DNA from 3 places in the Leuconostoc sp. XM4 genome. Region 1 is predicted to be linked to each of the others. Evidence: a T-box and tRNA genes for the amino acid it is inferred to sense, from the RefSeq annotation. Region 1 holds a T-box; the other regions hold tRNA genes.
What was found. The T-box of region 1 lies ahead of thrS (threonine--tRNA ligase). A T-box ahead of a tRNA ligase gene usually reads a tRNA of that ligase, here a tRNA-Thr.
Positions count from the first base shown of each region.

Region 2: it has a tRNA-Thr gene. The T-box ahead of thrS (threonine--tRNA ligase) is inferred to sense a tRNA for this amino acid. The anticodon was not compared.
Region 3: it has a tRNA-Thr gene. The T-box ahead of thrS (threonine--tRNA ligase) is inferred to sense a tRNA for this amino acid. The anticodon was not compared.

Region 1 is NZ_CP134507.1:622,748-626,019, reverse strand. It holds gene thrS (threonine--tRNA ligase) at 56-2,014, opposite strand; T-box leader at 2,092-2,309, opposite strand; gene RHP64_RS03255 (FtsK/SpoIIIE family DNA translocase) at 2,542-3,272, opposite strand, start outside.
Region 2 is NZ_CP134507.1:360,137-363,408, reverse strand. It holds gene RHP64_RS02020 (YebC/PmpR family DNA-binding transcriptional regulator) at 1-557, opposite strand, end outside; gene RHP64_RS02015 (rRNA large subunit pseudouridine synthase E) at 628-1,161, opposite strand; tRNA gene RHP64_RS02010 (tRNA-Thr) at 1,240-1,312, opposite strand; tRNA gene RHP64_RS02005 (tRNA-Asn) at 1,317-1,389, opposite strand; tRNA gene RHP64_RS02000 (tRNA-Asn) at 1,496-1,568, opposite strand; gene lysS (lysine--tRNA ligase) at 1,631-3,118, opposite strand; gene hslO (Hsp33 family molecular chaperone HslO) at 3,206-3,272, opposite strand, start outside.
Region 3 is NZ_CP134507.1:1,825,367-1,828,638, reverse strand. It holds gene RHP64_RS09230 (AI-2E family transporter) at 1-1,036, shown strand, start outside; tRNA gene RHP64_RS09225 (tRNA-Leu) at 1,127-1,208, shown strand; tRNA gene RHP64_RS09220 (tRNA-Thr) at 1,284-1,356, shown strand; gene hflX (GTPase HflX) at 1,386-2,687, opposite strand; gene trpS (tryptophan--tRNA ligase) at 2,981-3,272, shown strand, end outside.

The sequences.
Region 1 (3,272 bases):
ACATACATGATCTAGTATGCTGATTTTTTTCTAAAAATAAACAACGCTATTTTGTTCATTCGGTTTCACGTGAGTAATTAGAAACATCAGACAAAATTAAATATTGTAATTCGTCGTATGACATTGTAACTGTTTTTGTATCACCATACTTACGAACAGTAACCGTGTTACTATCTACCTCTGAATCGCCTAGTACCAAAGTATATGGAATTTTGTTCGTTTGCGCTTCACGAATGAGGTAGCCCATCTTAGCGTCTTTTGTTTCAACATTAGCGCGCAATCCAGCATCCTGTAACTTCTGCTGTACAGCGTTCGCATAATTACCATGAGCACCTAAATTAACAGGGATGATTTGTACTTGTAAAGGTGACAACCAGGTTGGGAAAGCACCCTTGTACATTTCAATCAAGTAGGCTGTGAAACGTTCCATCGTCCCAACAATACCACGATGTAACATCACTGGACGATGATTATCCAGACCATCACGACCAATATATTTCAAGTCAAATCGTTCTGGCAACAAGAAGTCTAATTGGATAGTTGACAATGTTTCTTCATTACCTAAGGCAGTCTTTGTTTGAACGTCTAACTTTGGACCATAGAAAGCAGCTTCACCTTCAGCCTCGAAATAATCAAGACCGAGATCATCCATTGCTGTTTTCAATTGCTTTTGTGACTTTTCCCACATTTCATCATCATCAAAATACTTTTCTGTATTTTTAGGATCACGATAAGACAAACGGAAACGATAATCTTTAATGTTGAAGTCACGATAGACACCCATCATCATTGTTAGAATAGACTTAAACTCTTCTTCTAACTTTTCTGGTTCAACGAATGTATGACCATCGTTCAATGTCATCTCACGAACACGAGATAACCCTGTCAAAGCACCAGATTTTTCATAACGATGCATCATTCCTAATTCAGCAATACGCATTGGTAATTCACGGTATGAACGTGGCTTATGATTAAATACCATGATATGTGATGGACAATTCATTGGACGTAATTCCAAAAATTCGCCATCCCCCATATCCATTGGTGGGAACATATCTTCACGATAATGGTCCCAGTGACCAGATGTCTTATATAAGTTCAAATTAGACAATACTGGTGTGTAAACGTGCTGGTAGCCATTTGACAGCTCTTTATCTGTAATATATCTTTCAACTTGGCGACGAATTGTTGCACCATTTGGCAGCCAAACTGGTAATCCTGAACCAACCTCCTGGCTAGTAAAGAATAGATCAAGATCACGTCCAATGACACGATGATCACGTTCCTTAGCTTCTTCACGACGAGCAATTTCTGCTTCAACGTCAGCTGCTTTCCAAAAGGCCGTTCCATATACTCGTTGCATCATTGGGTTGCTTGAATCTCCACGCCAGTAAGCGCCAGCCACTGAAGTAAGCTTAAAATGCTTAATCCAACCCGTTGATGGTACCAGACCACCCTTATCAAGCTCAATATGATCTCCTTGAACAGCAATTGTGATCTTTTCATCGACTGGTAGATCATTTACTAACTCAACTTTATATGGATCATCAGCAAATATTTCTAATGCTTCATCACGTGTGATTTCGCGAGAAAGAATTGGTAGATCCTCTTTCACAATTTTGTGCATCATCGCCTCGATTTCAGGGAAATCTTCGATTGACACTTGATTGCCAGCCCCATTATCTGTGTCGTAATAGAAGCCATTTTCAATAAAAGGACCAACTCCAAAATGAATGTTAGCAAATTTTGGAATTCGCTTTAATGCTTGTGCTAATAAATGAGATGCTGAGTGACGAAGTAGATCTAATGCTTCGCTATCTGATGTAGTGATTAGTTGAAAATCGCCACTTTCAATAATAACATCGTTCATGCCAATGTATGAACCATTTATTTTTCCTGACACTGACTTCTTTGCCAATGACTTTGAAATACTTTCGGCAACCCCAATTGGCTTAATCCCTTCATCAAACTTTTTAATAGCGCCATCTGGGAATGTAAGACTGATTTCTGCCATGCTATTTTCCTTTCAAATTCCATTCTAGTATTTTACATTAATAAAACAAAAACGTCCCTTTAGATCCTTATTAGATCTAAAGGGACGTTTTACCGCGGTACCACCCAAGTTTAAAACAGGAAAAATTCCTATTTCTCTCAAATGATATATAACGGTATCACCCGGGCAACTTTTCATTTAAAACTACTAAATCACCACTCAAAGGTAGTCTCTTTTGTATGCACTGCTCATTTTCACCAAACATGAACTCTCTTTAAGTGCATGACAATCGAGTTGTCCTTATCAATGTTTCTGAGAAACATCATAACATTTTTTTTGCTGTGTTGCAATTATTTTTTTAAATCTGCTAATACAATCTTTAGCGCTTCTAATGCCTCGGCATCATGATCTAAAATACCATTATCAAAAACATTTTGTAGTGCAGCAATTTGATTTTTTGTAAGTGCCATTTTTATTATTCTCCTGTTTGCTTAATCATTTAATTCTACTCAAAAAATATAATCATACTACTTAGTTTGAAACTAATGCTAACTTTCTATCCCAGAGCTACCATCTGAAATATTGACGTGTCTTGGCCGTGATCCGTCTGCTGGTCCAATGTAACCGCCTGCTTCCAAATCATCAATTAATCGAGCGGCTCGATTATAACCAATCCTGAAACGACGTTGTAACAGTGATGTTGAGGCTTTTTGTTGTTCAATAACAAATTGCAAAGCTTCTTGGAATAACTCATCATCACTATTTCCATCAGCATTTTCCGAATTATCTTGAGCAATTTCTTCATCTGTAACAGTCATTGCATCGGAATACTGAACCTCTTGTTGTGACTTAACAAATTCAACAATATTAGTCACATCAGTGTTACTAATAAATGCACCTTGAACACGTTGTGTCGGCTTACCGGGCGGTGCAAAAATCATATCCCCTTTTCCGAGCAGCTTCTCAGCACCATTACTGTCCAGAATAGTGCGTGAATCAATTCCAGAAGCTGTTCTAAAAGCAATTCTACCAGGAATATTACTTTTTATGGTACCGTTAATCACTTTAACGTCAGGTCGCTGTGTAGCCAAAATCATGTGAATACCGGCTGCACGAGCTTTAGCACCAAGGCGCGCGATAGAAACTTCAATTTCATTACCCACCGTACTCATTAGGTCAGCGAATTCATCTACAATAGCAACAATATATGGCATTGGTTGCATAATTGGCTGATCTGTTTCCTTAGCTTCAGCATTCTGCTTTTCAACCGCCGCATTAT
Region 2 (3,272 bases), 260 kb from region 1:
CGCAGAGCAGCAATTGCTTGATGCAAAGCAGTTGGTTCTGTATAAACAACAATATGATCATCTTGTTGTTCGGCGTCACGAACATCAACTTCAGCGTCTAGCAGTGTTTCCAACGTAGCATCGGCATCTTCACCCTCAAAAACAATCACGCCTGTTTCATCGAATAAATAACTAACAGAGCCAGCAGCACCGTAAGTTCCACCATTTTTATTGAAAGCTGTGCGCACATTTGTAGCTGTACGATTAACGTTTGATGTCAACGTATCTACAATAATCAATGAACCGTTTGGTCCAAATCCCTCGTAACGTCCCTCGATAAAGGTTTCATCCCCTGAACCCTTTGCCTTTTCAATGGCACGTTCAATAACGTGCTTTGGCACTTGTGCTTGCTTAGCACGTTCAATAACAAACTTTAATGTTGAATTAGCCTCAGGGTCTGAACTGCCACCTTGCTTCGCTGCAGCATAAATTTCAATGCCATACTTACTGTTAACTTTAGCGGCAGCACCATCAGTCTGCGCCTTCTTCATTTTAATGTTTTCCCATTTACGTCCCATGAGGTCACCTCTTTTAATTTACATCTTTTACTATTATAACCGTTTATGATGCTTTTGCACCACAAAATCATTACTTCACAATTCGATATTGTCCTGGTTTTAAGTCGGCAATATGATATTCACCAATATGTGTCCGTATCAAGCGTAGCGTTGGAATACCAACAGCTGCTGTCATACGGCGTACTTGCCGATTACGGCCCTCTTTTATTTTTAATTGAATAAAACTCGTTGGCTGGTTTTTACGAATACGGATTGGCTTCTCTCGTTCCCATAACCATTTTGGATAAGGAATACGTTTGACTTTAGCTGGTAAAGTTAACCCATCTTTTAACGCCACACCTTGCTCAAGTTGCTTTAGTTGTGACTTTGTTGGGACCCCTTCTACTTGAACAACATAAGTTTTATAGGCTTTATTATCAGGATCAGTCAATTCATGATTCAGTTTACCGCTATCAGTCAGCAATAATAGGCCCTCACTGTCCATGTCCAAACGACCAGCGGCATAAACCCGTGGAATATCAATGTAGTCAGCCAAAGTTTGTCGCCCTTCAGCATCAGTAAACTTAGTTAAAACATTGTACGGTTTATTGAATAGTACAATCATGTTTTTCAATTGCGTCCTTTTCATTGTAAAAAAATAAGCAAACCTCAGATGATTTGCTTTGCAAGATATGCATAATAGTGCCGACGAGAGGATTCGAACCTCCGACCCCAGGTTTACGATACCCGTGCTCTACCAACTGAGCTACGTCGGCGAAACTCCGACTGCCGGGCTCGAACCGGCGACAACCTGATTAACAGTCAGGTGCTCTACCAACTGAGCTAAGTCGGAATGACGTTGCTAACACAACTATATTATTATGCCATGAGTGAGAAAATCTGTCAACAGTTTATCACATAAAAAAGAAGCAAATCAAGATGATTTGCTTCTCATAAAACTCCGACTGCCGGGCTCGAACCGGCGACAACCTGATTAACAGTCAGGTGCTCTACCAACTGAGCTAAGTCGGAATGATGTCGCTAACACAACTATATTATTATAACTAATTGTGTAACGACTTGTCAATGATTTATTATTCTGGACGCATTGTTGGGAACAACACAACGTCACGAATTGTGTCAGAATCAGTCAATAACATGACCAAACGATCAATACCAACACCAAGTCCACCTGTAGGTGGCATACCATATTCCAAAGCTTCTATGAAGTCTTCATCAATACCTTCAGCTTCGTCATTACCATTCTCACGTTCAGCCGCTTGAGCCTCAAAACGTGCACGTTGGTCAATAGGATCGTTTAACTCAGTAAAGGCATTCGCATACTCGCTACCCATAATAAACAATTCAAAACGATCAGTAAAACGAGGATCATCAGTATTTTTCTTAGCGAGTGGTGACACTTCAACTGGATGTCCATAAACAAATGTTGGCTGTACCAAAGTATCCTCTACAAATTCTTCGAAGAATGCATTGATAATATGACCCACACCCCAGTATTTTTCGTACTTTACATGGTTATCATCGGCCAACTTTTGTGCTGCTTCAACGGACATTTCCTGCCAAAAATCAATACCAGTTTGTTCTTTAATCAAGTCGACTAGATGTTTGCGCGCAAACTTTGTGCCAAGATCAATTTCAGTTCCCTGATAAGTAATTTTCAAGTCATCTGAGACGACAGAAGCGGCAGCTTTGAAAATACCTTCAGTTTCGTCCATAACATCTGTAAAGTCCATATAAGCTGCATATGACTCCATTGTTGTAAACTCAGGATTGTGCTTTGGATCCATACCCTCATTACGGAAAATACGGCCAATTTCATATACACGTTCCATGCCACCCACAACCAAACGCTTTAAGTACAATTCTGTTGCGATACGCATGTACATATCAATATTCAAAGCATTATGATGTGTGATAAATGGACGGGCTGCAGCCCCACCGGCTTCAGTTTGCAAAATTGGCGTTTCAACCTCAAGGAAATCATTTCTATCCATATATGCACGAATAGCAGAAATGATATGTGAGCGTTCTTGGAACTTTTTGAAAGAATCTTCATTGGCAATCAAATCCAAGTAACGCTTACGATACCGTGTTTCAACATCAGAAATACCATGGAACTTATCAGGCATTGGACGAAGAGCCTTAGATAAATGTGTTAATTCTGTAGCCAAAACTGTTAATTCACCAGCTTCAGTCTTCATCATAATTCCCTTGATTCCAAGGAAATCACCCAAATCTGCTCTTTTAATAATCGGATAATTATCTGCTAAATCATCACGTCTTGCATAAACCTGAATTTTTCCAGAAACATCACGAAAATCAGCGAAAATAACTTTACCTGCGCCACGCTTTGCAACCATACGACCTGCAATAACAACTTCATGTTTTGCATTCTCTAACTCTTCTAAAGAGCTGGCATCATATAGATTATGCAGTTCTTGCGCGTTTGCTGTACGTTCAAATCGCTTACCGAATGGGTCTAAGTGTAAATCACTAACGATTGTTGCCAACTTTTGTCGACGCGCTAGCATTTGATCATTAAGGGCTTTTTCTTCAGCCATTTGTATAAAATCCTTCCCTATTGCGCGTTTTTTAAATACACGCCTACTAACTAAATATCATACCAAAAAAAAACAATAATCTCAAAGTCACTCGTTATTTTTTTCAATCTGCTTCAAAATTTCGGATAATTGTTCCTCTGTGAAAAAGTAACGC
Region 3 (3,272 bases), 830 kb from region 1:
GATTGTTTCCCGATTTGATTTTCTAATGAAACCAATTTCAGTATTTATTTCCACGGTTTTTGTACCATTGATTCTCGCCGGATTTTTGTACTATGTTTTGAAACCTGTTTTGACACTTTTAAAGAAAATTACAGTTAAAGGGCATAAAATGCCGCATCAACTGGCTGTTATAATTACTTTTGTGTTGTTCCTAGCCGTGATAGCTGGTTCCTTGATTTTATTGATACCAACTCTAGTGGCGGAAATTACTAATTTAATTACTGCATTACCTGAATTTGCACAAAACGTACAGCGCTTTGTAACAGATTCACTACAAAGTAAGTGGTTATCAAATTTAAATTTGTCAATTGATATAGATGAAGTAAAGAGTGCTGTTGGCAAGTACTCGGCTTCTTTTTTAACTATTACGGCAGGTACATTAGGCAGTGCTGTCTCGATGGTTACATCGGTCACGATTAATGTCGTGACTATTCCAGTCGTTTTATTTTATATGCTAAGTGATGGTGATCGCTTGCTACCAGCAATCCAGAAGCTTTTTCCGGTTCGTTTTGCTGATAATGTCAAAGAATTGACACTTAAAATGGATAAAACTATTGAAAGATATATATCGGGGCAAGCTCTTGAAATGTTGTTTGTCGGGGTGACCATGGCTGTGGGTTATTTAATTATTGGTGAACCATACGCATGGTTACTGGGTGTGATTGCTGGTATTACTAACATTGTGCCATATATTGGCCCTTGGATTGGGGTTATACCAGCGTTGATTGTTGCCAGTACACAATCATGGAAACAAATGTTGTTGGTAATGATTGTGATGATGGTTGTTCAGCAATTGGATGGAAACTTTATTTATCCAAATGTTATTGGAAAATCATTACAAATTCACCCATTAACAATTATGATTCTTTTGATGGTAGCCGGTAATCTTTGGGGTATTTTTGGCATGATATTGATTGTGCCAATGTATGCAGTTGCTCGAACTGTTGTTAAATTTGCCATTGAAATGCGTCAATTGACTAAGGAATCGTTAGAATAGCAGTTTTTTAACATTTTTTTGATTTAAGTTGTATTACCCTCTTGACTGATTTAGGTTTTTCCAGTAGAATTAAAGGGTTGTGTGATACATGCGGGTGTGGCGGAACTGGCAGACGCGCTGGATTTAGGTTCCAGTGGAGTAATCCGTGCAGGTTCGATTCCTGTCACCCGTATAATATGGCCGCCGCCATATTTATATATTGAGGTATCTGGTATTATTCACTTGTAGTACCTGAGTACTTTAATTTGCCGACCTAGCTCAGTTGATAGAGCACCTCACTAGTAATGAGGGGGTCGCCGGTTTGAGCCCGGCGGTCGGCATAATTACTTTCAAGAAAAAGCATGAATTCTTATGAATTCATGCTTTTTTCTTTCGTAATATATTGTTGAAATAAGTTTCGCTCAACTTCAGATAGCTCAATGGTTAACCAACTACCGGTTTCGTCATATTGTTCTTCTATAAATTTATGTTTTGCCGCTAATTGGGCAACAACATTTCCTTTATCAAAGGGTATATGCAAAGTTACGACTTCGCTGTCGTTAAAAATATGTTTAACAATGAGATCAATCAATGCATCTTGAGAATTGGTATCTAGTGCTGACAAAGTAATCACGTTATCGCCAGAGATGTCCGGATAGTGCAAATCAGTGCGATCAGCTTTGTTATATACTGTAATAACGGGTTTACCAGTAACACCAATCTCAGTTAATGTTTTCTCAGTTGTTTCCATCATAGCTTTATAATGCTCGTCTGAAACATCCACCACGTGCAGTATTAGATCTGCATTTGCCGCTTCTTGTAATGTTGATTTGAAAGCAGCAACTAAGTTATGAGGTAGCTTGGATACGAAACCAACCGTATCACTTAATAAAAACTGTCTTTTATCAGGAAGAGTCAGTTGTCTAACTGTGGTGTTTAGCGTAGCAAATAGCATATCTTTTTCAAACACTTGCTTACTATCATCATTGTCTGCACCAACACCAAAACGCATCAACAAACGATTCATCAAGGTAGACTTTCCAGCGTTTGTGTAGCCAACCAGTGCTACGTTTGGTAAGTTGTTAGCGTGTCGTTGCATTGAACGCGTATTTTCACTTTTATCTAAATCAGCCAGTTCTTGACGAACATGAACCATTTGAGACGTAATACGTTGGCGAGATTGTTCTAGCTTTGTTTCACCAGAACCACGTGAGGTGAAACCTGCGCCACCTGTACCTGTTTGTTGATCTAATGAAATTGACATGCTTGTACGTAAGCGTGGTAATTGATATTGTAAACGTGCTAACTGAACTTGGAGTTTTGCAACTTTAGTCTGGGCTCGTTGTGCGAAAATTTCGAGAATTAAACCAGTACGATCGACAACAGTAGCATCTGTTGTTTTTTCTAGGTTACGAATTTGAGAAGGTGTCAATTCATCGTTGACAACAATCATATCAACGTCATAAGTTTTTACAGCTTCACCTAACTCTTCGACCTTACCTTTACCAAAGTAAGTGCTAGGATTTGGTCGTTCTAGCTTTTGGGTAAAAGTTTCAACGGGTTCAAGATTATTTGCTTTTGCTAGGTTCGCTAGTTCTTCTAATTCGTAGTCTAGGTTTCCCTGATTAGTTGTTAAGCCAACTAAAAATACTTTGCGAGGGTTTTCTTGCATAAAAAATGCCTCCAATCAACTTGCGAGACTGGTGGCAGTTTACGTGTTTAGTACGAAAAAGGCAGACCAATCTCAAGAAAAGCGTATAAAAACAATCTATTGCTTTTATTCACCACATCTTAAAAATTGTTCAACAAGTTCTCGTACCTCTTTCTTCTTAATAGTGATAGTGTATAAGTTTTATAGGAAAATGTCAATAATAACGTACTTTGTTTTGTGATAATTTCTTCAACGCTGCTCCTAGATTTAACGTATAATAGAATGAGTTAACTAATTAATAGAAGGTTTTGAACATGTCAAAAGAAATTTACTTAACTGGTGATCGTCCCACTGGTAAACTACATATTGGTCATTATATTGGATCGTTAAAAAACCGTGTGAGCATGCAAAATTCTGGCGATTACTTGCCATTTGTTATGATTGCTGATACACAAGCATTTACAGATAATGCTCGTAATCCAGAAAAAATACGTCAATCATTAACTGAGGTAGCCTTGGACTATTTGGCGGTTGGTATTGACCCAGCTAAGACAACCATTTTTGTACAATCACAAATCAAAGGGTTATTCGAACTTACAGAATACT